DNA from 3 places in the Lysinibacillus sp. Y5S-8 genome. Region 2 is predicted to be linked to each of the others. Evidence: a T-box and tRNA genes for the amino acid it is inferred to sense, from the RefSeq annotation. Region 2 holds a T-box; the other regions hold tRNA genes.

The links. The T-box of region 2 lies ahead of ileS (isoleucine--tRNA ligase). A T-box ahead of a tRNA ligase gene usually reads a tRNA of that ligase, here a tRNA-Ile.
Region 1: it has a tRNA-Ile gene. The T-box ahead of ileS (isoleucine--tRNA ligase) is inferred to sense a tRNA for this amino acid. The anticodon was not compared.
Region 3: it has a tRNA-Ile gene. The T-box ahead of ileS (isoleucine--tRNA ligase) is inferred to sense a tRNA for this amino acid. The anticodon was not compared.

What each region holds. Positions count from the first base shown of each region.
Region 1 covers NZ_CP145889.1:250,357-260,675, reverse strand. The annotation lists one part of gene V6670_RS01265 (IS3 family transposase) at 1-334, shown strand, start outside; gene V6670_RS01260 (hypothetical protein) at 290-577, opposite strand; gene V6670_RS01255 (nitric oxide synthase oxygenase) at 603-1,649, opposite strand; tRNA gene V6670_RS01250 (tRNA-Glu) at 1,968-2,039, opposite strand; tRNA gene V6670_RS01245 (tRNA-Asn) at 2,041-2,117, opposite strand; tRNA gene V6670_RS01240 (tRNA-Ile) at 2,125-2,198, opposite strand; tRNA gene V6670_RS01235 (tRNA-Gly) at 2,203-2,276, opposite strand; tRNA gene V6670_RS01230 (tRNA-Phe) at 2,283-2,358, opposite strand; tRNA gene V6670_RS01225 (tRNA-Ser) at 2,363-2,455, opposite strand; tRNA gene V6670_RS01220 (tRNA-Ala) at 2,469-2,544, opposite strand; tRNA gene V6670_RS01215 (tRNA-Pro) at 2,560-2,636, opposite strand; tRNA gene V6670_RS01210 (tRNA-Arg) at 2,652-2,728, opposite strand; tRNA gene V6670_RS01205 (tRNA-Lys) at 2,747-2,819, opposite strand; tRNA gene V6670_RS01200 (tRNA-Gln) at 2,834-2,908, opposite strand; tRNA gene V6670_RS01195 (tRNA-His) at 2,918-2,993, opposite strand; tRNA gene V6670_RS01190 (tRNA-Trp) at 3,041-3,114, opposite strand; tRNA gene V6670_RS01185 (tRNA-Tyr) at 3,119-3,202, opposite strand; tRNA gene V6670_RS01180 (tRNA-Thr) at 3,210-3,285, opposite strand; tRNA gene V6670_RS01175 (tRNA-Asp) at 3,295-3,370, opposite strand; tRNA gene V6670_RS01170 (tRNA-Met) at 3,374-3,448, opposite strand; tRNA gene V6670_RS01165 (tRNA-Val) at 3,475-3,550, opposite strand; rRNA gene rrf (5S ribosomal RNA) at 3,562-3,677, opposite strand; rRNA gene V6670_RS01155 (23S ribosomal RNA) at 3,744-6,671, opposite strand; rRNA gene V6670_RS01150 (16S ribosomal RNA) at 6,979-8,530, opposite strand; gene V6670_RS01145 (SLC13 family permease) at 8,941-10,319, opposite strand, start outside.
Region 2 covers NZ_CP145889.1:996,147-1,006,465, reverse strand. The annotation lists gene V6670_RS04700 (AraC family transcriptional regulator) at 1-1,158, shown strand, start outside; gene ileS (isoleucine--tRNA ligase) at 1,263-4,031, opposite strand; T-box leader at 4,143-4,366, opposite strand; gene V6670_RS04690 (DivIVA domain-containing protein) at 4,463-4,987, opposite strand; gene V6670_RS04685 (RNA-binding protein) at 5,083-5,871, opposite strand; gene V6670_RS04680 (YggT family protein) at 6,139-6,420, opposite strand; gene V6670_RS04675 (cell division protein SepF) at 6,441-6,938, opposite strand; gene V6670_RS04670 (YggS family pyridoxal phosphate-dependent enzyme) at 6,922-7,626, opposite strand; gene V6670_RS04665 (YlmC/YmxH family sporulation protein) at 7,745-8,092, opposite strand; gene sigG (RNA polymerase sporulation sigma factor SigG) at 8,116-8,889, opposite strand; gene sigE (RNA polymerase sporulation sigma factor SigE) at 9,004-9,711, opposite strand; gene V6670_RS04650 (sigma-E processing peptidase SpoIIGA) at 9,725-10,319, opposite strand, start outside.
Region 3 covers NZ_CP145889.1:3,619,891-3,630,209, forward strand. The annotation lists gene V6670_RS17505 (MerR family transcriptional regulator) at 1-451, opposite strand, end outside; gene V6670_RS17510 (hypothetical protein) at 709-861, shown strand; gene V6670_RS17515 (hypothetical protein) at 1,043-1,174, shown strand; gene V6670_RS17520 (diaminopropionate ammonia-lyase) at 1,302-2,504, opposite strand; tRNA gene V6670_RS17525 (tRNA-Glu) at 2,765-2,836, opposite strand; tRNA gene V6670_RS17530 (tRNA-Ser) at 2,839-2,929, opposite strand; tRNA gene V6670_RS17535 (tRNA-Asn) at 2,939-3,015, opposite strand; tRNA gene V6670_RS17540 (tRNA-Ile) at 3,023-3,096, opposite strand; tRNA gene V6670_RS17545 (tRNA-Gly) at 3,098-3,171, opposite strand; tRNA gene V6670_RS17550 (tRNA-Phe) at 3,177-3,252, opposite strand; tRNA gene V6670_RS17555 (tRNA-Asp) at 3,310-3,385, opposite strand; tRNA gene V6670_RS17560 (tRNA-Met) at 3,389-3,463, opposite strand; tRNA gene V6670_RS17565 (tRNA-Ser) at 3,517-3,609, opposite strand; tRNA gene V6670_RS17570 (tRNA-Ile) at 3,625-3,701, opposite strand; tRNA gene V6670_RS17575 (tRNA-Met) at 3,709-3,782, opposite strand; tRNA gene V6670_RS17580 (tRNA-Ala) at 3,810-3,885, opposite strand; tRNA gene V6670_RS17585 (tRNA-Pro) at 3,902-3,978, opposite strand; tRNA gene V6670_RS17590 (tRNA-Arg) at 3,987-4,063, opposite strand; tRNA gene V6670_RS17595 (tRNA-Leu) at 4,072-4,160, opposite strand; tRNA gene V6670_RS17600 (tRNA-Gly) at 4,166-4,240, opposite strand; tRNA gene V6670_RS17605 (tRNA-Leu) at 4,276-4,360, opposite strand; tRNA gene V6670_RS17610 (tRNA-Lys) at 4,377-4,452, opposite strand; tRNA gene V6670_RS17615 (tRNA-Thr) at 4,460-4,535, opposite strand; tRNA gene V6670_RS17620 (tRNA-Val) at 4,539-4,614, opposite strand; rRNA gene rrf (5S ribosomal RNA) at 4,625-4,740, opposite strand; gene V6670_RS17630 (cysteine desulfurase family protein) at 5,060-6,130, opposite strand; gene nadB (L-aspartate oxidase) at 6,231-7,817, shown strand; gene nadC (carboxylating nicotinate-nucleotide diphosphorylase) at 7,774-8,634, shown strand; gene nadA (quinolinate synthase NadA) at 8,621-9,724, shown strand; gene V6670_RS17650 (VOC family protein) at 9,922-10,319, shown strand, end outside.

The sequences.
Region 1 (10,319 bases), 750 kb from region 2:
TACGCTCGCTCAATTGAAGCAGCTGCCTGAGGATATCATTCTGCATAGCGATCAGGGCTCTGTGTATACGTCCTATGTTTATCAAGCAGCAGTAAAAGAAAAAGGAATTACCATGAGCATGTCCCGCAAAGGCACGCCCGCTGATAATTCCCCAATCGAAACGTTTCACTCCTCGCTAAAGTCCGAAACGTTCTATCTCGACGGAATACACAGCACGTCTAATGCTTGTGTGATTCGAATCGTCGAAGAATATATACACTATTATAACAATATCCGTATCCAAACGAAACTAAACAACCAGTCGCCGGTAAAATACCGTCAACTGGCAGTTTAAAAGGTGTTTTTTTACTGTCTCAAAAAAGGTAGTCAGTGCCTCCTTCGTATCTTTGCTAGCAAGCTTTTTTAAAAGGACAAGCAAAACCCATGGTGTGACCTGCCATAGTGTACCTTGATGCTCCACTAACTCAGCTAGCTCTGTATATTGCTCCTGTTCAATCAGCTGCGGGATTGCCGTTCCTCTACCATAAGGTGTCGTCAATTGTAACCACGGGATACTCGAAATTTGCTCATTCAACATAGCGTTTCGTCCTCTCCACAATCAGTTAATAGCATGGTTTTTGATAAAAATAATTGGGTGTATGATAAATATTGATATACGGCTTATGGAAAATATGAGTCGTTGCGGGCGAAAGTGGTGGGATTAGCCATGTCCAGTTGCCTGTAACGTCTCGTCCTGCTGATTCCTCTGCTTCTTCAAACAATTTAAACTGCTGAGCAGCTGTATGATGATCGACAATGCTCACGCCTTGTTCTTTAAAAGAATGAAGGACAGCAATATTAAGCTCCACTAATGCACGATCACGCCAAAGTGAAGCTTGCTTGGTTGTATCAAGATTAAAAACCTCCGCAATAGCTGGTAGCATATTATAACGGTCATGATCTGCTAAATTACGTGCACCGATTTCTGTCCCCATATACCAGCCATTAAAGGGTGCCGCTTGAAAATCAATGCCTGCCATTTGAAAACGCATACTTGAAATAATGGGTACAGCATACCATTTCATTCCTAATTTCTCTACATCCACTGACTCTGGATGACGAATTGGCACCTCTAAAATATATTCTACAGGAATTGTAAACAGCTGCGGAGCTCGCTCATCTACTTGTATAACAAGAGGTAACACATCGAATGGTGTCCTCTCACTTTTCCAACCTAACGATTCACATACTTTAGTAAAAGCAATAGAATGTGCATCACCTATAACGCCAGCTTCCGTTTCATAGCCTGCATAACGAATTAGCTGATGATTCCATATACGCACTCTGTTCGAAGCAAATACTGTTATTGTTGGACGGATCTTTCCACTATTTGTTGCATAATCGATATGCTCCAGTAGTTTTTGAAAAATATCCTGTTCATCTAAAACGGCACGTGCATCTACTACATGCAATGATTGCCAAAACAGACGACCAATACATTTGTTACTATTACGCCACGCCACCCGTGCACCAAAAGCTACCTCCTCTGTTGTTGGGTCGTACTCACCTGCATTCTTAATCTGTTGTAATCTATTCGCTAACCAACGTTCTGATTCATCTTGTTCTGTCTGATATAAACTTAAAAATTGCTGGATCTCCTGTATATTCATTTCGATTCCTCCACTTATCCTCATATTAGAGGAACAAAACGACAAGCACCACGAAAATAGCCATAAAAAAACATACATATTGCATATATGAAATAGTTTGTTCAAATTTACAATGAATCGAATCATGGTTAGAAAATATTGTGAATGAAGAAGGAAAAGTAGTGGGAAACATCTTATTAGAAAGGAGAAACAAAATATTAGTCATGTAAAAAAGCTACTGAACCATTGATAGCGGATTCGTAGCTTTCACTCTTTACTACTATGTCATTTATTGATAAAAGAAAAAGCATGTAACACATATTTGTGCTACATGCTTGATGACCCGTACGGGATTCGAACCCGTGTTACCGCCGTGAAAGGGCGGTGTCTTAACCACTTGACCAACGGGCCGTGGCTCCGAAGGCAGGACTCGAACCTGCGACAACCTGATTAACAGTCAGGTGCTACTACCAACTGAGCTACTTCGGAATAATGATGGGCCTAAATGGACTCGAACCATCGACCTCACGCTTATCAGGCGTGCGCTCTAACCAGCTGAGCTATAGGCCCATTTTGGAGCGGGTGATGAGAATCGAACTCACGACATCAGCTTGGAAGGCTGAGGTTTTACCATTAAACTACACCCGCAAATAATGGTGGGTCAGGACGGAATCGAACCGCCGACACTTAGAGCTTCAATCTAATGCTCTACCAACTGAGCTACTGACCCAAAATGGAGGAGGTAGAGGGATTCGAACCCCCGCGCGGTGTTACCCGCCTGTCGGTTTTCAAGACCGATCCCTTCAGCCAGACTTGGGTATACCTCCAAAAATATTGAACTGGTGGAGCCTAGCGGGATCGAACCGCTGACCTCCTGCGTGCAAGGCAGGCGCTCTCCCAGCTGAGCTAAGGCCCCATTTAACATAAAAAATGGTCGGAATGACAGGATTCGAACCTACGACCCCTTGGTCCCAAACCAAGTGCTCTACCAAGCTGAGCTACATTCCGAAAACATAAATTTATTGGCGCGCCCGACAGGAGTCGAACCCATAACCTTCTGATCCGTAGTCAGACGCTCTATCCAATTGAGCTACGGGCGCAATATTCATTAAAAACGATGAGCCATGAAGGACTCGAACCTTCGACCCTCTGATTAAAAGTCAGATGCTCTACCAACTGAGCTAATGGCTCGTAAAAAAGAAAAATGGCTGGGGTACTAGGATTCGAACCTAGGCATGACGGAATCAAAATCCGTTGCCTTACCGCTTGGCTATACCCCAATTTGAAAATGGGGCGACTGATGGGAATCGAACCCACGAATGTCGGAACCACAATCCGATGCGTTAACCACTTCGCCACAATCGCCACTATATAAATTATAACAGCTGTATATGAACGAGTACCTCAATACCTGGCAGGGGCAGTAGGAATCGAACCCACACCAAAGGTTTTGGAGACCTCTATTCTACCGTTGAACTATGCCCCTAAAATGGTGGAGGGGGACGGATTCGAACCGCCGAACCCTAAGGAGCGGATTTACAGTCCGCCGCGTTTAGCCACTTCGCTACCCCTCCAAGGGAATGGTGCCGGCGATAGGAGTCGAACCCACGACCTACTGATTACAAGTCAGTTGCTCTACCAACTGAGCTACACCGGCAAAAAAAAATGGCGGTCCCGACCGGGATCGAACCGGCGATCTCCTGCGTGACAGGCAGGCATGTTAACCGCTACACCACGGGACCATTTGGTTGCGGGGGCTGGATTTGAACCAACGACCTTCGGGTTATGAGCCCGACGAGCTACCACTGCTCCACCCCGCGATAATACTATACTGTTGTATAAATAATGGTGGAGGATGACGGGCTCGAACCGCCGACCCTCTGCTTGTAAGGCAGATGCTCTCCCAGCTGAGCTAATCCTCCACGAAAAATAAGCGAAGCGATGTCCTACTCTCACAGGGGGAAGCCCCCAACTACCATCGGCGCTAAAGAGCTTAACTTCCGTGTTCGGTATGGGAACGGGTGTGGCCTCTTTGCCATCATCACTTCACTTATTCAGTTGAAAGAGTTGTTCTTTCAAAACTGGATAAACGTGCATTGAATGTTTCAAACGTTTTTGGTTAAGTCCTCGATCGATTAGTATTCGTCAGCTCCATGTGTCACCACACTTCCACCTCGAACCTATCTACCTCATCGTCTTTGAGGGATCTTACTTACTTGCGTAATGGGAAATCTCATCTTGAGGGGGGCTTCATGCTTAGATGCTTTCAGCACTTATCCCGTCCACACATAGCTACCCAGCGATGCCTTTGGCAAGACAACTGGTACACCAGCGGTGTGTCCATCCCGGTCCTCTCGTACTAAGGACAGCTCCTCTCAAATTTCCTACGCCCACGACGGATAGGGACCGAACTGTCTCACGACGTTCTGAACCCAGCTCGCGTACCGCTTTAATGGGCGAACAGCCCAACCCTTGGGACCGACTACAGCCCCAGGATGCGATGAGCCGACATCGAGGTGCCAAACCTCCCCGTCGATGTGGACTCTTGGGGGAGATAAGCCTGTTATCCCCGGGGTAGCTTTTATCCGTTGAGCGATGGCCCTTCCATGCGGAACCACCGGATCACTAAGCCCGTCTTTCGACCCTGCTCGACTTGTAGGTCTCGCAGTCAAGCTCCCTTGTGCCTTTACACTCTACGAATGATTTCCAACCATTCTGAGGGAACCTTTGGGCGCCTCCGTTACCTTTTAGGAGGCGACCGCCCCAGTCAAACTGTCCGCCTGACACTGTCTCCTGCCCCGCTAAGGGGCATGGGTTAGAATTTCAATACAACCAGGGTAGTATCCCACCGACGCCTCCTTCGAAGCTGGCGCTCCGAGATCTCTGGCTCCTACCTATCCTGTACAAGTTGTACCAAAATTCAATATCAGGCTACAGTAAAGCTCCACGGGGTCTTTCCGTCCTGTCGCGGGTAACCTGCATCTTCACAGGTACTATAATTTCACCGAGTCTCTCGTTGAGACAGTGCCCAGATCGTTACGCCTTTCGTGCGGGTCGGAACTTACCCGACAAGGAATTTCGCTACCTTAGGACCGTTATAGTTACGGCCGCCGTTTACTGGGGCTTCAATTCGCAGCTTCGCTTGCGCTAACCACTCCTCTTAACCTTCCAGCACCGGGCAGGCGTCAGCCCCTATACGTCACCTTACGGTTTTGCAGAGACCTGTGTTTTTGCTAAACAGTCGCCTGGGCCTATTCACTGCGGCTCTCATGCGCTTGCACGCTCAAGAGCACCCCTTCTCCCGAAGTTACGGGGTCATTTTGCCGAGTTCCTTAACGAGAGTTCTCTCGCACACCTTAGGATTCTCTCCTCGACTACCTGTGTCGGTTTGCGGTACGGGCACCTCTCACCTCGATAGAGGCTTTTCTTGGCAGTGTGAAATCAGGAACTTCGTCCATACGGACTCGCCATCACAGCTCAACGTTACAGTGTGCGGATTTGCCTACACACACGCCTTACTGCTTGGACGCGCATAACCAACAGCGCGCTTACCCTATCCTACTGCGTCCCCCCATTTCTCAAACGGTGAGGAGGTGGTACAGGAATATCAACCTGTTGTCCATCGCCTACGCCTATCGGCCTCGGCTTAGGTCCCGACTAACCCTGAGCGGACGAGCCTTCCTCAGGAAACCTTAGTCATACGGTGGACGGGATTCTCACCCGTCTTTCGCTACTCATACCGGCATTCTCACTTCTAAGCGCTCCACCAGTCCTTCCGGTCTGACTTCAACGCACTTAGAACGCTCTCCTACCACTGACATCGTAGATGTCAATCCACAGCTTCGGTGAATCGTTTAGCCCCGATACATTTTCGGCGCAGCGTCACTCGACCAGTGAGCTATTACGCACTCTTTAAATGATGGCTGCTTCTAAGCCAACATCCTGGTTGTCTGTGCAACGCCACATCCTTTTCCACTTAACGATTACTTTGGGACCTTAGCTGGTGGTCTGGGCTGTTTCCCTTTTGACTACGGATCTTATCACTCGCAGTCTGACTCCCGTGTATAAATATCTGGCATTCGGAGTTTGTCTGAATTCGGTAAACCGGGATGGCCCCCTAGTCCAAACAGTGCTCTACCTCCAGTATTCTCATCACGAGGCTAGCCCTAAAGCTATTTCGGAGAGAACCAGCTATCTCCAAGTTCGATTGGAATTTCTCCGCTACCCACACCTCATCCCCGCACTTTTCAACGTGCGTGGGTTCGGGCCTCCAGTAAGTGTTACCTTACCTTCACCCTGGACATGGGTAGATCACCTGGTTTCGGGTCTACGACCACGTACTATTTCGCCCTATTCAGACTCGCTTTCGCTGCGGCTCCGCCTTCTAAAGCTTAACCTCGCACGTAATCGTAACTCGCCGGTTCATTCTACAAAAGGCACGCTATCACCCATTAACGGGCTCTAACTACTTGTAGGCACACGGTTTCAGGATCTCTTTCACTCCCCTTCCGGGGTGCTTTTCACCTTTCCCTCACGGTACTGGTTCACTATCGGTCACTAGGTAGTATTTAGCCTTGGGAGATGGTCCTCCCGGATTCCGACGGAATTTCACGTGTTCCGCCGTACTCAGGATCCACTCAGGAGAGAACGAACTTTCGACTACAGGGCTTTTACCTGCTCTGGCGGACCTTTCCAAGTCGCTTCATCTAACTCGCTCTTTTGTAACTCCGTATTGAGTGTCCTACAACCCCAAGAGGCAAGCCTCTTGGTTTGGGCTCTTCCCGTTTCGCTCGCCGCTACTCAGGGAATCGATTTTTCTTTCTCTTCCTCCAGGTACTTAGATGTTTCAGTTCCCTGGGTCTGCCTTCAAGACGCTATGTATTCACGTCAAGATACTACGCGATTAAACGTAGTGGGTTCCCCCATTCGGAAATCTCCGGATCAAAGCTCACTTACAGCTCCCCGAAGCATATCGGTGTTAGTGCCGTCCTTCTTCGGCTCCTAGTGCCAAGGCATTCGCCGTGCGCCCTTAATAACTTAACCTAACAGCTTTCAATACACATCACATTTCGTTGTCAGCTTCACTCGTTCAATCAGTCACGTACTCAAGTACGCTCCTTCATTCACTCGATTGCTTCCTAGAACTGCTCGTGTCTTGAAACCTTTTAATGTTATTAAGCCTATAAAAAAACTTAAAAAATAAATGTGTTTGTTACAATTTCAATGTCGTTTTATCCAGTTTTCAAAGAACAAGTTTTGAAGATTTTCATTCAAGAAGAATGAACCTTCAAAACTGAACGCAAAACGTAATCTTACAAACCCTAGGTTTGTATTCCGAAATAATCCTTAGAAAGGAGGTGATCCAGCCGCACCTTCCGATACGGCTACCTTGTTACGACTTCACCCCAATCATCTATCCCACCTTCGGCGGCTGGCTCCAAAAGGTTACCTCACCGACTTCGGGTGTTACAAACTCTCGTGGTGTGACGGGCGGTGTGTACAAGGCCCGGGAACGTATTCACCGCGGCATGCTGATCCGCGATTACTAGCGATTCCGGCTTCATGTAGGCGAGTTGCAGCCTACAATCCGAACTGAGAACGACTTTATCGGATTAGCTCCCTCTCGCGAGTTGGCAACCGTTTGTATCGTCCATTGTAGCACGTGTGTAGCCCAGGTCATAAGGGGCATGATGATTTGACGTCATCCCCACCTTCCTCCGGTTTGTCACCGGCAGTCACCTTAGAGTGCCCAACTAAATGATGGCAACTAAGATCAAGGGTTGCGCTCGTTGCGGGACTTAACCCAACATCTCACGACACGAGCTGACGACAACCATGCACCACCTGTCACCGTTGCCCCCGAAGGGGAAACTATATCTCTACAGTGGTCAACGGGATGTCAAGACCTGGTAAGGTTCTTCGCGTTGCTTCGAATTAAACCACATGCTCCACCGCTTGTGCGGGCCCCCGTCAATTCCTTTGAGTTTCAGTCTTGCGACCGTACTCCCCAGGCGGAGTGCTTAATGCGTTAGCTGCAGCACTAAGGGGCGGAAACCCCCTAACACTTAGCACTCATCGTTTACGGCGTGGACTACCAGGGTATCTAATCCTGTTTGCTCCCCACGCTTTCGCGCCTCAGTGTCAGTTACAGACCAGATAGTCGCCTTCGCCACTGGTGTTCCTCCAAATCTCTACGCATTTCACCGCTACACTTGGAATTCCACTATCCTCTTCTGCACTCAAGTCTCCCAGTTTCCAATGACCCTCCACGGTTGAGCCGTGGGCTTTCACATCAGACTTAAGAAACCACCTGCGCGCGCTTTACGCCCAATAATTCCGGACAACGCTTGCCACCTACGTATTACCGCGGCTGCTGGCACGTAGTTAGCCGTGGCTTTCTAATAAGGTACCGTCAAGGTACAGCCAGTTACTACTGTACTTGTTCTTCCCTTACAACAGAGTTTTACGAACCGAAATCCTTCTTCACTCACGCGGCGTTGCTCCATCAGGCTTTCGCCCATTGTGGAAGATTCCCTACTGCTGCCTCCCGTAGGAGTCTGGGCCGTGTCTCAGTCCCAGTGTGGCCGATCACCCTCTCAGGTCGGCTACGCATCGTCGCCTTGGTGAGCCGTTACCTCACCAACTAGCTAATGCGCCGCGGGCCCATCCTATAGCGACAGCCGAAACCGTCTTTCAGTGTTTCACCATGAGGTGAAACAGATTATTCGGTATTAGCCCCGGTTTCCCGGAGTTATCCCAAACTATAGGGTAGGTTGCCCACGTGTTACTCACCCGTCCGCCGCTAACGTCGAAGGAGCAAGCTCCTTCTCTGTTCGCTCGACTTGCATGTATTAGGCACGCCGCCAGCGTTCGTCCTGAGCCAGGATCAAACTCTCCATAAAAGAAATTTGAATAGCTCAAATTGTTTTGCTGGCATCATTTTGATGTCCAAAATTTTGTTTCGTTCACTAACCGAAGTTAGTTACTGAAAACTTTATTGATTACGTTTTGCTTGTTCAGTTTTCAAGGTTCATGTTTTGCTTTATTTTAGCGTGTCACCGTGGCGACTTGTATAATACTACACTCTTATTTTTAAAAGGTCAACACTTTTCATGAAAAAAATTTAACTTTTTTCTTGGTAATGAAAAACTTCCTATATATATATCCGTAAAAATAATGACAACCTAAAATTCAATTTTCACAAGTGAGCGCCATGTTATACCGCTATCTAAAAAAGAATTTTATCATACTTTTCGATAAAAAATAATAGATCTTTATATAAAATAAAAAACTCGGTATAGAAACCGAGTTTTTAAAACGGGAAAAAGAATGGGATGGCAATCATCATAACGATAAACATAACAATTTGTAATGGTACCCCTATTCTTACAAAATCCATAAATTTGTAGCCCCCCGCCGTCATTACTAGCGCATTCGTAGGAGAAGCAATTGGCGTAGCAAATGCCATACTTGCCGCAACTGCTACTGCAATCATAAATGTTGTAGGACTAACTTCCATAGCAATAGCTGCACTCATTGCAATGGGCGCGAACAATACAGCAGTTGCCGTATTACTTATAAATTGACCAAATATAGCTGTTAAAATATAAACACCAATGAGCACGCCATAGGGTCCAAAATCACCCAGGGCATTAATAATACCATCCGATAAGATGGTCATGCCTCCAGTTTTTTCTAACGCCGTCGCCATTGGCAACATTGCAGCCACCAGCACAATACTTTCAAAATTCATATTGCTATAGGCATCTTCCATGTTTCGTAAACAGCCTGTTAATATCATCAACACAGCACCAATCATTACTGAGATTACAGCTGGGAAAACTTCGAATGCCATTAAAATAATCATCAACAGCATAATTAAACCGGCAATACCAGCTTTACCTGTAGCGGCTGCCACACTCGCGTGTTCTTTAGGCTGACCGACAACCACGACATCCTGGGTCTCTCTTGCTAACAAGAGAATTTCATCCCATGCTCCCTGTACTAATATGGCATCTCCAAATTTCAATTTATGAGAAACCATATCCTGAAGCTTATAACCGCCTCTGCGATTAATGCCAATGATATTTAAATTATATTTTTCCCTGAATCCAAGAGAGCTAACAGTTTCATTAATAAAGCTCGAATTAGGTGTCAGCAACACCTCTGCAATACCGAGATGTTTCGATACCAATTCGTCAGCTTCTCCTTCCACTAACCCTTGCATCTCAAGATGATAATCCTCAACAAAACGACGAATATCCTCTACTTCTCCTTGAACATACAGCTCGTCCTTGGCATGAATGACACTAGTTGGACCTGCCATTTCCTGATATGTCATCGGCAGTAAATTGATACCCTCCTGTGATTTACGATGAATTTTCATCATACAGAGCGTGTACTTAGCTGGCAGTTTTAACTCTGCTAAAGATGTCTCAATAATCGGTGAGTCTTCAGGAACAGCGATTTTAAATAGACGATTATTTAAATCATATTGCTTAATAATTTTTTTTGGTGAAAGTTTATAGCCTTCATTTGTTTGTGTACGGTTTTGATCCTTTGGTAATAGAATATTACGTACAAGCACTAAATAAGTAATTCCAGCAATCATCCCTACAATACCAATAGGGGTCACTTCAAAAAAGCCAAGTTTATTATAGCCTCGATCAACCAATAACTGACTGACAATTA
Region 2 (10,319 bases):
TTAAAAGAGGTTTTACCAAATGCTTTGGAGGAGTGTAAAGTGCCAAAGCGAGAAGATGAAGTCATTATTGTCTATGAGGTCAATCGGTTATTTGATTGGGTGAAGATTAATCGATTAAAAAGAAATTATCCTAATAGTATAATTGTCCCAATTGTTACAGAACACCTCACCTACTCGACTGGTATAGCAATTGAATTAGTTTTACCTGCACTTCTCATAAAACCATTACAGAAATCAAAATTTTTACGAATCGTAAAAAAACTGTACACATCCTATCAGGACAAGAAAGCAAGTACACTCACAATGCTTGAGCTATCACAACAAGTGTCCCAGCATCATACCTCTCCGTTCAGAGAAGCATTTTTGAAACGTCTTATACGTGGCGAAATTGATAATGAACAAGAAATCATTCAATCTGCATCATTTTTATCAACAAATTGTATTCCTAATATTGTGTTCTTAATTCAGGGCTATATCGATAGTGATGCTATTCCTCATGACGCAAGCAGTAACATTACAAATGTTTTTCGTCAGCATTTTGCCAATAAAGCACCCTTATCTTTTTTACATTTCGAACGCTACTTATTACTTCTCATGAGAATTCCGACTGAGTATAACTCTTTTAAACATTGGACAGCAGGCGAATTATGTCTATTGGAGGTCATCGAGACACTTAAAAAGGACTATTGTATCCATCTTTTCATGGGGGTTGGAGGAGTGTTTCAGGACGCAATGCACGTAAAGGAGTCCTATAGTCAAGCACGAAAAGCACGTAGAAAACCACCTATAGATAATATTCATATCAGATATTATGAAGATTTAACAAAGCATGTGCAGCTTCAAAAGGCCATTCATTATATTGAAGAACATTATGATGAGCAATTGACCGTTCGTGATGTTGCAAAATATATAAGCTTTAGTCCCACACATTTTAGCAGGCTATTTAAAAAAGAGACTGGTCGCAATTTCGTTGACTATGTCGCCTTTACACGCCTCATCAAGAGCTTACCCTTTCTACGGAAGTACGACTATACCGTAGAAAAGATCTCCTCCACCTGTGGCTTTAATACACCTAATTACTATAGTTTAACCTTTAAAAAATATGTAGGAATCTCTCCAACCGACTATCGCAATACGACAGAAATTTTATTTAAATAATCTAACAAGAATCTGCAAAACCTCCATGAAAAAAAGCAAGCCCCCATCAAGGAGACTTGCGTATGATCTACAATAGAAATGCAGATTCTTATTATTCATTTCCGTTAAACGTAATATTTTTCTACAACTTCTGCACAGCGCGCACAAACTGTAGGATGTGCCTCATTTGCACCAACTGTTTCAGAAATTGACCAGCAACGCTCACATTTCTCCCCTGTTGCCTTCTCAACTACAATGGATACATGCTCAAGTGCTAAAGCTTCAGCAGGCGCCTCATCAATAGTAGCTACTTCAAAAGCAGAAACGATTGAAAGCTGTGCAAAGTCAATGTTCACATCATTCAATAAAGCTACAACATCCTCTTTGGCATATACTGTTACTTTTGCTTCTAGTGATTTACCTATTGTTTTAGCATTACGAGCTTCCTCTAATGCTTTTAAGATATCGTCACGTACATCAATAATATTTTCCCATTTTGTACGTAGGCTTTCAAAATTCTCTTGTACATCTACCTCTGGGAAGTCCGTTAATTGAACAGAAACTTCCTCTACAATACCTTGGGCATGTAGATAAGACCACATTTCATCTGTTGTATGAGGGATGATTGGTGTCATGATTTTAACCAATGTCATTAATGTATCGTAAATAACTGTTTGCATCGCTCGACGATCTTTATTGTCGTGACCTTCGATATAGACAATATCTTTTGCAATATCTAAATAGAATGAAGATAACTCGACTGCGACAAAATTATTGACGATGTGATAAACAGCAGCGAAATCATAACGATCATATGCTGCACGAACAGTTTGTAAGACATCCTGTAAACGCATATAGACATATTGATCCATCTCACGAAGCTCTGCATAGGCAACACGATCTTTCTTTGGATCGAAATCAGCGATATTGCCGTGTAAGAAGCGGAATGTATTACGAATTTTACGGTACACCTCTGATACTTGCTTTAACATATCCATCGAAATTCGTACATCCGCTGTATAGTCAACAGAAGCAACCCATAGACGAAGAATATCTGCTCCATACTGATCCATTACTTTTTGTGGAATGATCACATTTCCTAATGATTTACTCATTTTACGTCCTTCGCCATCAAGAACAAAACCATGTGTTAATAGTCCTTTATATGGTGCATAGCCATTAATAGCAACAGATGTAATAAGAGATGAGTTAAACCAACCACGATGCTGGTCAGAGCCTTCTAAGTATAAATCAGCTGGATATTTCATGCCGCGCTCTACAAGTACACCTTGGTGGGATGAACCTGAATCGAACCAGACGTCCATAATATCATTTTCTTTTGTGAATTCGCCGTTCGGGCTACCTGGATGTGTAAAGCCCTCTGGTAATAATTCTTTTGTTGTTTTTTGGAACCAAATATTCGATCCATGCTCACGGAATAATGCTGAGATATGGCTAATTGTTTCAGGTGTAATAATTGGCTCTCCGTTTTCTGCGTAGAAAATTGGAATCGGCACACCCCAAGCACGTTGACGTGAAATAACCCAGTCTCCACGATCACGAATCATATTATAAAGACGAGTTTCTCCCCAAGCTGGTGTAAATGCTGTAGCTTTTACAGCTTCTAACAACTCACCACGGAATGCTTCAACAGAGGCAAACCATTGTGGTGTCGCACGATAAATAACAGGTTTTTTCGTACGCCAGTCATGTGGATAAGAGTGCGTAAAGAAGTCAAGTTTTTCTAATGCATCTACTTCTTTTAGTTTTTCTGTTACAAGTTTGTTGGCATCATTATAAAACACGCCTTCAAAGCCAGGTGCTTCATCTGTATAACAGCCGCTATTATCAAGAGGGCTAAGAATGCCTAAACCATATTGTTTACCAATATGATAATCGTCTTCCCCGTGTCCGGGAGCTGTATGAACACAACCTGTACCCGCTTCAGCAGTTACGTGTTCTCCTACCATAATAAGAGATTCACGATCATAAAATGGATGCTGCGCTACAAGACGATCAAGTGCTTCCCCTTTTACTTCTTGAACAACCTCATAGTCTTCCCATCCAAGGGCATTCGCTACTGATGTTAATAATTCTTTGGCAATGATGAATTTTTTATTAGCTACAGCAACTACAACATACATAAATTCAGGATTTAAAGAAATGCCTAGGTTTGCTGGTAATGTCCAAGGTGTTGTTGTCCAAATAATAAATTTAGCATCTGCTGGTACAATACCTTTCGCATCTTTAATAGCAAAGCTAACATAGATTGATGGTGATTTGATGTCCTTATATTCAATTTCAGCTTCTGCTAAAGCAGATTCAGAAGATGGTGACCAATAAACTGGTTTTAAGCCTTTATAAATGTAACCCTTTTCAGCCATTTTACCGAACACTTCAATTTGACGTGCTTCAAATTCAGGCTTTAATGTAATATAAGGGTTTTCCCAATCACCACGAATGCCTAGACGACGGAATTGGGCACGTTGATTATCAATTTGCTCATATGCATACTCTTCACAAAGTTGGCGGAATGCTGCTACTGACATTTCTTTACGCTTTACACCTTTGTTTGTCAGTGCTTGTTCAATTGGTAGACCGTGCGTATCCCAGCCTGGAATATAATTCACATGGTAGCCAGTCATTGAACGATGACGTGTAATCATATCCTTCAATACTTTATTTAAGGCATGGCCGATGTGGATATCACCATTTGCATAGGGAGGACCATCATGTAGAACATATTCTGGACGATCGGCAGTACGTTCCATCTGTAATTTGTTAATATCCATGTCATTCCATTTTTCTTGCGTTTTTGGCTCATTCGCCGGTAGATTCCCACGCATTGGGAAATCTGTTTTTGGCATTAATAACGTATCTTTGTATTCAACCATTAAAATTCCTCCTTTATTTTACCCAAGCATATAGACAATTACTTCTAGGACAGTTATTGGCAAACGCAACTCAAACAATTCGCGAACAAATAAAAAAAGCCCTCAATCCCACTAAGGGACGAGAAGCTTCTACTCGCGGTACCACCCTACTTGTAGCACAAAAATATTGCACTACCTCTTTCAAGCACGTTAACGTCGTGCATCACGAAATAACCTACTTTTTTCAGCTATTTAGCTCAGAAGTGATATTCAATGTTAGTTGCATGTTTGGGCTCTCACTGTCCCCAAATCGCTTAACTACGCCTAACAAATACTGTCTTCGTCTCTGCCTGTATGCATATCTTTTCAAAATAATTACTATTACAAAGTATATGAAATTCAAACAATGGCGTCAAGTTTCATTTGTCGAGTGCAACCATTAAAAAGAAAAGTTACATCTCTTCAGATTCCTGTGCTTCCTCAACAGATGCTTGAATTTCTGTTAAATCAATATCATATTGAAGCAAATGATCCCAGTCATCAGCATTAAGCAAATCAAGCTGTGCCTCAACAAGCATCTTGAAACGATTACGGAATACTTTAGATTGTTTTTTAAGCTCATCAATTTCAATCGTCACCTTACGAGCTTTTGTTAAAGCATCATTGACAATTCGATCAGCATTTTTCTCAGCCTCTTTTACAATGAGTTTAGCCTCTTTTTGTGAATTTCTTCGCACTTCATCAGCCGCTTCTTGTGCAACAACAATGGACTTCTGCAAAGTTTCTTCTAAGGAGCTAAAATGCCTCGCCTGTTCTAAGGCCATCTCTAATTGCTTATCAACCTCTTTTTTTTCACGTAACAAAATTTCGTAGTCTTTAATGATTTGGTCTAAAAATTCATTTACTTCATCTTCAGCATAACCTCTGAAAGCTTTTGTAAACTCCTTATTATGTATATCAATAGGTGATAATGGCATACAATCCTTCTCTCCTTTACATGTACATTCGTAATTTCTATTATACAATTGTTCCGACAACTTAGCAGTAAAAATTAATGAAATTTACTTCACTTTCAGCTTTTTTGGGCCAATCGACCGATTTGCAGACGGATTTTATCCTTTTTTGTACGGCCTTCTGTCATAATAATTTTCACACGACCGCTCCCTCGTATCGATAAAATATCCCCTTCTTGTAATTCAAAGGCAACTGTATCTCGCTCTGTCCAATTGACACGTACTTTATTCCCAGTAATCAAAGCTTGTGCCTTTTGACGTGACACATTTAAAATGGTAGCGATAATCACATCTAAACGCATGGATGAAACAGTATGAGATTCCTCAAACCACTCATCCTCATTGAAGAGAAGTGGCTCGTCTTGCTTTAAAGATTCAACATGTACCTTGACTTTACCAATACCCGTTAAATGCAAACGAACATAATCTGCTACCTCCTGTGCTACTACAAATTGCACCTGCTGCTCATTGACACGTATATCACCAAATTTACCACGATTCAAGCCTAATGATAACAAGGCCCCTAACACATCTGGATGCCGGAGCTGGACAAATTTCATAGGATAGTGAATCGTAAATGCTGTCAGCTGAAAGTCTTCCTCCATAACTTCATAGTAAGTAGGATAAATAAGCATACGCTGTCTCTCTGCCCCGTCAAATAACCCTGCACATGCCGTTTTCAATGTGTCGTCCTGTCCGATAATAGATGTCACGATAAAACGCTGTCTGGGATCAAGAAAATCTGTTAGCTTAGGTGCATAGCGATCCTCTACCTCACGCTGCCAGCTTATTACTTGTTCAATAAACGGTTGTTCATCTTTTCGAAAATGCTGAATTAAGTGTTCCATCTCGTTGTCTCCTCTTTCACTAGTTCTATATGCTTGGTGGGCTGGATGAACATAGTATTTCCAAGTTATGACGTCTTTGCATCATTGAGTATAATTTTTTTACGTTTACTTGAAAAGCTCTTTTTTCCACTGGGGCAGTCTCATTATACAAAGATATTTGAACACCCGTTAAACAAACCTTTATCACCCTCTATTTTTGGCCGTTGCTCTTTCCGTACAAAAACATTGCTAAATAAAAAATCCCCACCTAAGAGTGAGGATTTACTGCTAAACGAACATAAGAAATATTTTCTGGATGACTATAACAAGCCCTCGTTCAATAAAATTCAACATGAAGATAGCCACAATTGGTGAAATATCAATCATTCCAAGTGGTGGAATGAACTTTCTGAAAATCCCTAAATACGGCTCACACACTTTTTCAAGCATACGTCCAATGGCTGAATTTTGAGCGGCAGGCACCCAAGACATTAAAATATAGCCAATTAGCATAAATGAATAGATTCTAAATGCTAATGATACATAACCAAGTATTATAAAAAAAGTCATATAAACTACAATCCTCGCTATTAATTATCGTCTAAAATAAAGTTTGTAATTTCACCAGTCACTTCTACATTATCTGGCGTACAAAGGAAAATATCTTTACCGATACGTTGGATATCCCCGGCAAGTGCATAGACTGTACCACTTAAAAAATCAATAATGCGTTTGCCTTGCTCTCGTTCAATACGTTGTAAATTGACGATTGCAGCACGCTTATTTTTTAAATGCTCCGCGATATCTTGTGCTTCTGCATAAACTCTAGGCTCAATTAAAACAACTTTTGCTCCCTTAGAGCTCATAGCTGCCTGCAAGCTTACAATGTTGTTAGGCGTTGCTGAACTTTGCGGCATAATTTCTTGAATAGGCGCCCTACGCTCTTTAATCGTTTTTTTAGGCTTTACGGAATGAATCGGTTGCTGTTGTTGTATGGGCTGTTGCTGCTGAATAGGAGCTTGCGTGATTTCTTCTTCTAGTTCTTCTTCAAGGTAAAAGAAGTTTTTAATTTTATTTTTCATGCTCATCCTGTTCCCCTCTTTCATTTCCAACAAGAGCCGTTCCGACTCGAACAAAAGTAGCCCCTTCCTCTACCGCAATTTCAAAGTCATTAGACATGCCCATTGATAACTCGGTACAAGGTGCGTGTGCGAATCCTTGCTCGGCTATTTGCTGTTGACATTGTTTTAATTGCTTGAAAACAGAGCGAATGATTGCTTCGTCTTCTGTATTTGGTGCCATGGTCATTAAACCTACAACTTGAATCTTTGTAAAACTCTTTAACGCTTTTACAAAAGGCAAAACTTCTTCGATACTTAAGCCATGTTTTGATTCTTCACCCGAAACATTTACTTGTACAAAACATTTAACTGGCTGATCTGCTCTTTTTTCAATTTCTTCTGCTAGACTCAAACGATCTAAGGAGTGTAAATAATCAATGCTGTTAATGACTTGTTTTACTTTACGTGTTTGAAGAGACCCGATATAATGCCAATGTACATCAGCGTGAATCTCTGCAATTTTACGTTGCAGGCCTTCAGGTCTATTTTCTCCTAAATGAGAGAGTCCTGCATCAATTGCTTCTTGTGTTCTTTCAACAGAAACTTCTTTCGTTACGGCAATTATTTGGACTTTATCACCCTGACGATTCCCTTTTTTTTCTGCTGCTGTTATTAAATCCTGTAGTTTGTTTAAATTTGTTAAGATTTTTGTCACTGTTTTTCCCAACTTTACAACAATAGTTTCTTTTATTGTAACAAGCAATGCTTGATTTATCAATGAATAGCCTGACCTATGTCAGTTTACATTCACCACAATTTTATTAACATATGCCCTAGGAAAGTGCTTTAACTAAAATAACATCCTTGCCAACAACAAGCACATCTTTCATATACACTTTTCTTACAGACTCTTCCCCTTTAAAAAAACCAAGATATTTACGAGGCTCTGCAATCAAAAATGCTGTCACATAGCCCGTTTCTTTTGAGACTTCAGCATCTATTACAAATCCTATAAATCGCCCATTTCCTGCTTCAATCACTTCTTTTTGCTGTAATAATGAAAAACGCAATGACATACCTCCTCTATTCTTTATTTTTGTACATTCATTTCTATCATCAAACTTAGCTGTTACTTTATATTTATGTATCACTTGTTCATTGAATGAAGATAAAATGCGCATCGAATAATCCGATGCGCATTTTTTTATTTGTAATCTTTTTGCATTGTTTCAATAGCATTTTTTTCAAGACGTGAAATTTGTGCTTGGGAAATCCCCAATTCCTTCGCGATTTCCGTTTGCGTTTCACCAAAATAGAAACGTTTGGCAACAATCATTTGCTGACGTTCATCTAGCTTTTGCAAGCTTTCCTTTACCGACACGTAGGCAACCCATTGATCCTCTGATACATCATCATCACGTAATTGGTCCATCATATAAACAGCGTCTCCACCGTCTGAATAAATGGGCTCCTGTAAAGAAACTGGATCTTGAATGGCATCTAAAGCGAATAAAACATCTTCTTTTTTCATGTCAATCATCTCAGCAATTTCTTCAATCGTTGGTTCACGCAAATTATCGGTTATCCATTGCTCTTTTGCCTGCATTGCCTTATAAGCTATATCTCTTAGAGAGCGCGATACACGCAATGCATGATGATCACGCAGATGGCGACGAATTTCACCAATAATCATTGGTACAGCATATGTCGAAAATCGTACATTATGCTTTAAATCAAAATGATCAATGGCTTTCATGAGCCCAATACAGCCCACTTGAAATAAATCATCTGCCTGTTCACCCCGATAGGCAAATCTACCGACAATACTAAGCACTAACCTTAAATTGCACATGACAAGCTCTTCTCTGATCTCAGTTTCTCCAGCTTGTAAACGGATGAAGAGTTCCTTCATTTCCTCGTGCTTTAAAATTGGCAAAGTCGATGTATCTAAGCCGCAAAGATCTACTTTTGTTCGCATATTCGATTCCTCCGGATGTTATTCTCTGACTAAACCGTGACATCAGTTTGTCCGAGAGAAACAAGAATATGCACAAAAGCTGTGACCAATTTTAGGTAGGTTAAATTTCCCTTTCTACGAAATTGGTTGATTTAAATTTTCACGTAAATCTTGAATAATTTTCTTTTCTAATCGGGAAATATATGATTGCGATATGCCTAAATGATCTGCCACCTCTTTTTGAGTCATTTCAACTTTTCCATTGAGACCAAAACGACATTCCATAATATACCGCTCTCGCGCACCTAATAAATTAATCGCATGGAACATATGCTGACGTTCAATTTTCTTCTCTACATTATCAAGAATAATATGCTCTTCTGTTCCTAAAATATCTGACAGTAATAATTCATTTCCATCTGCATCAGAATTTAGTGGTTCATCTAGTGAAACTTCACCCTTCATACGACTTGTTTTTCGTAAATGCATTAAAATTTCGTTTTCAATGCAACGTGATGCATATGTTGCAAGCTTAATATTTTTATCAGTATTGAACGTTTCAATCGCCTTAATTAAACCAATCGAGCCAATGCTGATTAAATCTTCTATTGGCGTGCCCGTGTTATCAAAACGTCTTGCAATATATACAACAAGACGTAAATTACGTTCAATTAGTGTGTCTCTAGCACGTAAATCACCGTTCATAAAGGATGCAATGACTGTAACTTCTTCTTCTCGACTTAATGGCACTGGCAATGAATCATTTCCCCCTATATAGTACGTTTCACGACTCCGAAACTTACTCCATAATTTTTTCAAGCTAGCAAGTAGCCTAAGAAGCAATAGTTCTCCCCCTCTATGAGTTATTTGAAAGCGCTGAAAAATGTAAAATTGCTGCTGTGCTATGTGGAAAATTTTTAGCTTTCTTGGTTAAAACGATATATTCGTTTGTTTTCACTTGTGAGGGCTCCCCCTTTATATGCCACTCATCAAAACGAAAACCAAGCACTACGGTTTGCTGCTGTACCGTATTAACATGAATAAATCGTATATAACGCTGATAATCTTCTGAAAACATGGATACATTGTACGGATCTGTTTCTTGCCATTCTATTAATGATTGACGGAACGCTGAAGGTAAATGTGGCCGTAAAGCTGTATAGGAAACAAAATGAACCGGCTTTCCTGATAATGGCTCAATAGCTTGATTACCTGTATCCACAAAAGCAGAAAGTGGTATGGTTGCCCCAAAAATTTTTAAAGTTGTATCAAAAACAAATTGACCACTTAAGCGTTCTAGCTTTACAAAACCCCATTGCTTGTAGAATGCAATAAGATTTAAAACGGCAAGTAAAAAGCAAATCATAATAAAGTGGGTAACAGAAAGATTTTTTAAAAAAGGTTGTAGAGCTGTTAATAAACCGCCAATAACGATTGTTGCTGTTAATACA
Region 3 (10,319 bases), 2.0 Mb from region 2:
AAGCATCCACTGTGCCTTCTCCATATTTCGCACGAATTTCTTGTCCGTATTGCTTTTCATTATCTTCGATTAACCTTTCTTTAAAACCTTTAAATTTTTCTTCATTGGACATCGGTTGTTCCCCCTCAATGGATTGTATTGTTTTTTCTACCGTCTGTAAGATTGTTACAAGCTGTTCCTGGCGTTGAAGCAAAGCTGCTCTATGTGTTTTTAGCGCCTCTGCATGTTGAAAATTTGGCGCCTTAATAATCGCTTGAATCGTCGCAAGTTTCATATCTAATGCACGATAAAATAAAATCTGCTGTAGCATATCGACCTCCAATTGGCCATAGAATCGATACCCTGCCTCATTTGTTCTGGCTGGCTTCAGCAACCCAATTTCATCATAATAACGCAATGTTCTCGTGCTAACACCCGACAATTGAGCAAGCTCCTGAATGGAATATTCCATGTGCTCACCTCCTCTAATGCTACTGTAAACTTTGACGCAACGTTAAGGTCAAGACAAAATAAAAAATATTAATCGAACTATAATCATCCTTTCAGAATATATAATTCCATAAAAATCTATAATCCGAGTTTTTATAAGCCGATATGAATAATAAATAATTCACAGGAACGTGATAGGATGAAGTGTCCAAATTGTCACCATGAGAATCATACAAGACAAGTACTAACTACTTTACCTTCTCCATCCCTCTTTACAGTATGCTTGACCAATTTGAAGGATGGATTGCTAAGCCACTTTCAGCAAATGAAGTTCATGCTGTTGCGAATGTTTATGAAAACAGTCAACTATCTATTATTGAAACAGAATCCATTAACGAAGCAGACGCTATACTAGCTGGTCAATTCGTGTAAGCATTCCGTCTGTATTATGAGATGGCACTCAATGAGGGTGATTTTTATTGGATTGCTGATATGCTTACACCTAGCAGTTCAGCTTATCAAGAATTAGAGAAATATAGTAATGAAATTGCATATTACTTCTATTTAAAACAACGGGGTATTAGATGTACAATTTTCAAATGGTCAATACTATGTGGATATGAACGAAACGGGTGATTTTTATGATGCACAAGAAAATTATCAATTCTATGATTGCTATAAGACCTATACTGTTACAATAGATGATTATGGTGCTTTTAATATTGCCCATATTACTATTCACTAATAAGGTCTTTTACAATCGTAAAATAAGCAAGGAAAAAATAAACTATCGCGAGATACTCTTATTTCGCAATAGTTCGTTTCTTCTGCATTGTTTTGGTAGTTTAAAAATGATCCAGCTATCTTACTGTTCATTGATTCGCATATTTCCCATGCCACACTATGTGATGATAATTCTTTTTATCTGTGTCACCCTCTGTATTAATAAACAACACCCTCGCATGTTCGTCTAGCTGTAGGTCGAGTATTAAATCTTTGTAGTGTTCATTAGTCATTAATTCATAAAAGCAACCAAACGGAGCCGCTCCTGATTCTCCTGCTATAATACGTGAGTCTGAAGCCAATGGATTTGCAAGAACGCGCATTCCTGTTGCTGCTATTTCTTCTTCACAGGAGATGCTTATTTTTATATGGGCTTTTAAGAGTCGCCAAGCCTGTGGATTAGGTTCACCGCAAGCAAGGCCCGCCATTATGGTTTTCATCTCTCCACCAACAGTTACATATTGCTCAGTACCTGCCTTAAAGCTCTCATAATAACAATTAGCAACATGTGGCTCAACTAACACAAATGTAATATCCTGCTCATAATATTGTTGTAAAAAAGCTACTACTGCCCCTGCAAATGACCCAACACCAGCTTGTAAAAATACATGTGTCGGAGCTTGCTGCATCTGTTCAACGATTTCATGTACAAGTGTTGTGTAGCCTTGCATAATCCATAATGGTATTTCTTCGTAGCCATCCCACATCGTATCCTGAATCAGGACCCAGCCATTTTCTTGTGCTAGCTGCGAGGTATAACGCACGGTTTCATCATAATTCATTGTCGTTATTTCAGCATAGGCTCCTTCTTTTTTAATATGCTGTAAACGTTCATCGGCACTGCCAGCTGGCATATATATTCGCGCTTGATACCCCAGTTCACGAGCCGCCCATGCCACACCACGACCATGGTTACCATCTGTTGTTGAAATAAAGGTTAAATTACCTATCTGCGCTTTTACTTCTGATGATTTTAATTGTTCAAACGATAGTTCCTCTATATTTTTCTGGAGTCTATTGGCAACATACTGCGCAATTGCATAAACTCCGCCTAATACTTTAAATGCGTTTAAGCCAAATCGATAGGATTCGTCTTTTACCAAGATTTTTTCTATACCCATCCATGAAGCAAGTGAATCAAGATGATGGAGAGGTGTCTTTTCAAATTGCTCATATGTACGTAGAAATTGCCCCACTTTCTTTACTTGTTCCAATGTAAAATATGGCAGTAAAGCTGTTCCGTCATTTGCTTTATCCAGCTGATTGTGCACCCACTTTAATTTTTCATTCATTCCTATCCCTCCTTTATCATTAGCTTAGTCCATCTAGCTTCAAAATACAAAATTATACAATACAGAACTTACATTTGTCTAAGTTCCTTGTTATGCGTTTATGATCCCCTACGGAAAAGGGAGAAAAATTTCTTAACTTCCTATATAATTAACAAGCCTTCACAGATTCGATGTTCTGTGAAGGCTTCATTTTTATAGTAACTATGTTATCAAATCAATTAAAAAGTGCAGTAGATGTAATTCATCTACTGCACTTAGTATGACCCGTACGGGATTCGAACCCGTGTTACCGCCGTGAAAGGGCGGTGTCTTAACCACTTGACCAACGGGCCAATGGCGGAGAAGGAGGGATTTGAACCCTCGCGCCGGTTACCCGACCTACACCCTTAGCAGGGGCGCCTCTTCAGCCTCTTGAGTACTTCCCCACATAAAAATGGCTCCGAAGGCAGGACTCGAACCTGCGACAACCTGATTAACAGTCAGGTGCTACTACCAACTGAGCTACTTCGGAATAATGATGGGCCTAAATGGACTCGAACCATCGACCTCACGCTTATCAGGCGTGCGCTCTAACCAGCTGAGCTATAGGCCCTTGGAGCGGGTGATGGGAATCGAACCCACGACATCAGCTTGGAAGGCTGAGGTTTTACCATTAAACTACACCCGCATAAATGGTGGGTCAGGACGGAATCGAACCGCCGACACTTAGAGCTTCAATCTAATGCTCTACCAACTGAGCTACTGACCCATTTCGTCCATGCTAAGCTTATTTTCTTTTGCTTATCATATCTTCTTATGAAAATAATGGCGGTCCCGACCGGGATCGAACCGGCGATCTCCTGCGTGACAGGCAGGCATGTTAACCGCTACACCACGGGACCATTTGGTTGCGGGGGCCGGATTTGAACCAACGACCTTCGGGTTATGAGCCCGACGAGCTACCACTGCTCCACCCCGCGATAATTTTATACTGTTTCGAGTTTTTAAAGCACCATTTATAAAGATTTAAAACTGGAGGAGGTAGAGGGATTCGAACCCCCGCGCGGTGTTACCCGCCTGTCGGTTTTCAAGACCGATCCCTTCAGCCAGACTTGGGTATACCTCCGTTGCATTATATAAATGGTGGACCTTGCAGGACTCGAACCTGCGACCGGACGGTTATGAGCCGTCTGCTCTAACCAACTGAGCTAAAGGTCCTTTAAGATGGCGGCAGAGGGGATCGAACCCCCGACCTTACGGGTATGAACCGTACGCTCTAGCCAGCTGAGCTACGCCGCCAGGATCTTTATACTGGTTAATTTATTATGGTGGAGCCTAGCGGGATCGAACCGCTGACCTCCTGCGTGCAAGGCAGGCGCTCTCCCAGCTGAGCTAAGGCCCCATAATTTCTTTGGAAATGGTCGGGAAGACAGGATTCGAACCTGCGACCCCTTGGTCCCAAACCAAGTGCTCTACCAAGCTGAGCTACTTCCCGTTCTTTTTTGGCGCGCCCGACAGGAGTCGAACCCATAACCTTCTGATCCGTAGTCAGACGCTCTATCCAATTGAGCTACGGGCGCATTAAAAATGGTGCCGAGGACCGGAATCGAACCGGTACGGTAGTCACCTACCGCAGGATTTTAAGTCCTGTGCGTCTGCCAGTTCCGCCACCCCGGCACATTTGGAGCGGAAGACGAGGTTCGAACTCGCGACCCCCACCTTGGCAAGGTGGTGTTCTACCACTGAACTACTTCCGCATGTGCATAAGTTTTTTTATCTGGCAATGAAATAATGGTGCGGGTGAAGGGAGTCGAACCCCCACGCCTTGCGGCGCTAGATCCTAAGTCTAGTGCGTCTGCCAATTCCGCCACACCCGCTTATTATTATTAAAAATGGTGAGCCATGAAGGACTCGAACCTTCGACCCTCTGATTAAAAGTCAGATGCTCTACCAACTGAGCTAATGGCTCTAAAAAATGGTGCCGGCTATAGGAATCGAACCCACGACCTACTGATTACAAGTCAGTTGCTCTACCTGCTGAGCTAAACCGGCATATGGTGGAGGATGACGGGCTCGAACCGCCGACCCTCTGCTTGTAAGGCAGATGCTCTCCCAGCTGAGCTAATCCTCCTGGGTACTATGCCTAGCGACGTCCTACTCTCACAGGGGGAAGCCCCCAACTACCATCGGCGCTAAAGAGCTTAACTTCCGTGTTCGGTATGGGAACGGGTGTGACCTCTTTGCCATCATCACTAGACTTGCACTTGATTGTGCTGGCTTCTGCGTTCTTAGCAGAAGTTTCTTTATGTATCTTGTTTTGAAGTTGTTTACCTGTCCTTCAAGACAAGAATTATTGTATAACGTTTTCTCACATTGTGCAATACTTTTTTATAAAAAAAAGAAATTATTACTTTTTGAAGTTATTTTTGCTAAGTAAGAGAAAATATTGCCCTGCAAAATATTATAACAATTGTTGTTTCAAAAGAAAACAATTATTTTATTTCACCTATTTTCTTAGCTTATAATCTATTTCTAAACAAGGAAAGGGTATAGAAAACCCTTCACTTGTTGTTTCATTAAATAGTTAAAAGCTCTTGTTTCAATCTTAGAATTTCTTCAAATGTTGTGGAAGCTCCAAAAGATAGTCTAAAAAATTGGCGTGCTGCTTCCAAAGAGTAACCCATTGATAAAATAGCTTTCGTTCCAGATTCACTATGAATATCACATGCACTACCCGTCGAAATACAGATTCCTGCCTCATTTAACTTTAAAAGAACATATTGCCCCTCTATTTTATCCATCATTACGCCACAAATATTAGGCAATTGTTGGTTACATTCTATTAATTGGCATGTTTCAGGCAAATTGTTCTTCAAAAATCTTCTTAAAGTCTCATAATGTTGTCTTTCATATTGATAGTTTTCAATTGCTGCCGCAAAGGCTACAATTGCTGGTGTATCTAATGTGCCTCCTCTTAAACCCCTCTCATGAGTTACACCCGGTGTTAAGGCAGGTACTCGGAGCGCAGGATTCAGATAGACAGCACCACACCCCTTTGGCCCACCTATTTTATGAGCTGAGATTGTAATGGCATCTACTCCACTTGGTATAGCGAGCTTCCCAAATGATTGTACACAGTCAATATGACTGAAAACATCAGATTTTTTAGCCATCTCTATTATTTTCTCTACAGGCTGAATAGCGCCAATTTCAGAATTGACATGTTGAATTGTAATCAAAGCCGTATCTTTGCGGATTGCTTGCTGTAATTGTTCAAGGTCAATCCATCCATCCATCTGTAAAGGCAATTTTGTCACTATAAAACCCATTTTCTCAAGCGTATTCAACGCTGCATGCACAGACGTATGCTCAGCTTGAGATGAAATAATGTGTTTTCCTTTTTTAGAGGCCAGCGCTAATGACAAGATAGCCAGGATATTTCCTTCTGTCCCGCTCCCTGTAAAAATAATACCGTCACTATTTACGCCTAAAGCAGTGGCTACAACCTCTCTTGATTGCTGGACAAAATAATAGGCTTGTCCTCCTAAATCATGAAGACTTGCACTATTTCCATAATAACGCTGTGCTACCTCTACATAAGCTGCAAGAGCCTCCTTCGTCATCGGTGATGTCGCAGCATAATCCATATAAATCATTGTCTTCTCCCTCTCTAGTTCATCAAGTCTTGTTTTCTTTTTTATTTTATGTAAAGATAAGTGTCAAGACAACTGTAAAGAGGGTATAACTATGGATGTAAAGACAGATGTCCTTATAATCGGCAGTGGAATTGCTGCACTTCAAGCTGCTTTACTGCTCGAAGAACATTTTCAAGTACAAATTGTTACAAAATCATCTCTTTATATGAGTAGTTCTTATCGTGCACAAGGTGGCATCGCTGCTGTTACAAGTGAGAAAGATCATATTGAACACCACATTGCTGATACATTGAAAGCTGGAGAATATCATCACGAGAAAAAACATGTTACTACACTCATAGAAGATGGCACTAAAATCATGCAGAAATATTTAAAGACTGGTCTCCCTATCGATCGTCATGTTGATGGAAAACCGGCTCTAGGACTCGAAGGGGCACATAGTCATCATCGTATTCTACATGCAGGTGGTGATCGTACTGGTCAAATTTTCATAGATTACTTACTTCATAAACTTTCACCTAAAACAAAGGTGAATTGCTATGAAATGGCTTATGAGCTTTTACGGAATACAGATGGTGGCTGCATAGGCGCACTTACCAAAGGACAAAAAGGCATTACACGCTATTTGGCCCATCATGTCATTTTAGCGACAGGTGGTGCAGGTGCACTCTATTCAAGCACATCTAATTATCCAACCAATACAGGTGACGGCATCGCGTTAGCATTTCGCGCAGGTGCTGCCATCAGTGATATGGAATTTATGCAGTTCCACCCTAGTCTGCTTTGGTGTGAAAATGAGGCGAAGGGATTAGTTTCCGAAGCTGTTCGAGGTGCTGGTGGCATCTTTGTCGATGCACAGCGTCAGCCCATTATGACAGGCTTACATGCCCAACTTGACTTAGCACCAAGACATATTACGGCACTTGCACTTTTTAAAAAACGTGCTGCTGGTGAGGAGACGTTTATTGATATTACTAACATTCAAAATTTTGAAGTGAAATTCCCAACAATTGCTCAGCTTTGCTATGACAATCAAGTTTATTTACAAGATGGCTTAATTCCTGTAGCTCCAGGAAGTCATTTCTTAATGGGGGGCGTTATTGCTGATGACAAAGGAAGAACCACTATACCTAATCTATATGCAGTGGGGGAAGTTGCCTGTACAGGTGTCCATGGTGCGAACCGTTTAGCAAGTAACTCCCTATTGGAAGGTATTACGTTTGGGCAAAGAATGGCTCAGTTCATCATTCAACATGGTTGCCATCAAAAAAATTTCACACATAACCACCATCAATGTGCTGAAATAATGCCATCTTTATTTAGCAAACAGCAGTTACAGCAATACATGATGCAGTTTTTAGGCATCGTGCGAAACGTTAATGACTTGCAGCATTTTATTCAGCAATTACCCTCCTTACAATCACTTCTTTATACGAATCTAAAGGGTCTAGAACAAGCTGAATTGGAACTATTTATGATGCATGTTGTCGCAACATTAATGGCACATGCTGCAATTACACGAACGGAAACGCGTGGTGCTCACATTCGTACGGATAAATTAGAAATGGACGTACACTGGGCAAGTCGTTGGATTATTTTTTCGCAAGGCCAAATGAAAGTGAGGAACTCATTGTATGAATATCATCAAACTCGAGGAAATGCTCAAGCAATTTTTTAATGAGGATTTAGGTGATGGGGATTTATCGAGTGAATATATCTTTTCAGCTGAACAGCAGGGATCTTTTTCTTTTTACGCTAAAGAAAATGGGGTTTTCTGCGGGGCGCTCATTATTGAGTATGGCTTTCACTTACTCGATCGATCAATAAAAATCCAACTTCTAAAAAAAGATGGAGAGACAGTAAAGACCGGTGATGTGCTTGCTGTGGTAAAGGGACCCTTACAAAAATTATTAATAGGTGAGCGCGTTATATTAAATCTTATTCAGCGTATGTCCGCTATTGCGACAGCGACCCATCATGCCGTTCGAGAAACATCTGGTACGCATGCGAAAATATGTGATACGCGTAAGACCATGCCTGGATTGCGTATGTTGGATAAATATGCTGTTAGAATCGGTGGTGGCTTTAATCATCGTAATGGCCTGTATGATGCCATCATGCTAAAGGATAACCACATTGCCTTTGCTGGTAGCATTACAAAAGCTGTTCAGGCTGCTAGAGCAAAAGTCGGTCATACTGTAAAAATCGAAGTGGAAATTGAAACAAAGGACCAGCTAGAAGAAGCCATCATTGCTGGAGCAGATATTATTATGTTTGATAACCGTAGTCCAGAAGAAATACGAGCATGGCTTCCCACTGTCCCTTCTTCTATTGTGACAGAGGCATCAGGAGGCATCACACTTGAAAATTTAAAGGCCTATGCACAATCAGGTGTTCAGTTTATTTCACTTGGTTCATTAACGCATTCCGTTAAAGCCTTTGACATTAGTGCACTCGTTCAAATGAAAGGAGATCATTCCCTTGTCCATAACTAGTTTATTACAACAAACGACACTACTTCCAGAGCATTACCGGGCATTATCCGTAAAGGAAATGGAATCTCGTATTTTATCAATAAAGCAAAAATTAGGACCTAAACTATTTATACCAGGACATCATTATCAAAAAGATGAAGTCATTCAATTTGCTGATGCAACTGGTGATTCCCTACAGTTAGCTCAATTATCTGCCGCTAACAAGGAAGCTGAACATATTGTATTTTGCGGCGTGCATTTTATGGCGGAAACTGCTGATATGCTGACAACGAAGCAGCAACATGTCTATTTACCAGATATGCGTGCAGGTTGTTCAATGGCTGATATGGCTGATATTTATCAAACAGAACAAGCATGGCCGATTCTTCAGCAACTCTTTGGTGATACAATTATCCCGCTAACTTATGTCAATTCGACTGCTGCCATTAAAGCCTTTACGGGAAGACATGGTGGTGCCTGTGTCACTTCATCGAATGCTAAAGAGCTTGTTCAATGGGCATTTACACAAAAACAGCGTATTTTCTTTTTACCTGACCAACATTTAGGAAGAAACACTGCCTATGATTTAGGTATTCCACTTAAAAATATGGCTGTTTGGAATCCCCATAAGAATATGCTTGAAACAAATGAGCCGCTTGAGAACATTCAGGTTATTCTATGGAAAGGTCATTGCTCTGTACATGAAGGATTTACGGTTCACCATACGGAGGTCGTTCGCAAAGAACATCCAACTATGCAAATTATTGTTCACCCTGAATGCAGTCGTGAAGTTGTAGCAGCTGCCGATGATGCAGGTTCCACAAAATACATCATTGAGACAATCAATCGTGCACCAAGCGGATCGGCATGGGCTATTGGAACAGAAATGAACCTTGTCAATCGCATAATGAAGCAGCATCCAGATAAACATATTATCTCTTTAAATGAAAATTTTTGTCCTTGCTTAACAATGAATCGCATTGACCTTCCCCATCTGTTATGGAGCTTAGAAAGCATTGAGCAGGGGCAACCACATAACCGTATCCAAGTAGATGAATATACTACAGCTGAAGCACTTAGCTCTCTCAAAAGAATGCTAGCACGAGGATAATTAGGTTGCTTTAAAAGCAGAGATGTTGTAAAAAAACGTCTCTGCTTTTTATGTTCATATAACATCTATTTTGAATAGCTTAAACAACTGCCATTTTCAAATGCATCATCATCGATCCAATCAAAGAATAACCATCTATTGCTGAAATTGACATGGCTTTATGCTCTATGCTACTGTCGATTTGGAGGTGAAAATAAATGGCTTTTCAATCGAAAAATATTTTTATCAATTTACCAGTGAAAGATCTAAACAAATCCATCAACTTCTTTAAGGAACTAGGTTTTGAGTTCAATCAACAATTTAGCGATGAGACTACAGCCTCAATGATTATTAGTGAAAATATCTTTGCATTAATGATGGTGGAAGAACGATTCAAAGGGTTTAGTAAGAAGGAAATTACAAATACTGCTACGTCTGCAGAAGCAATTTTATGTCTATCTGCTGAAAATCGAGAGCAAGTAGATCAATTAGTAAATAAGGCACTGGCCTCCGGTGGTAAATCTTATAGTGAACCCCAAGACCATGGGTTTATGTATGGCTGGGGATTTCAGGATGTAGATGGGCATATCTGGGAAGTAGTTTATATGGATGAAAA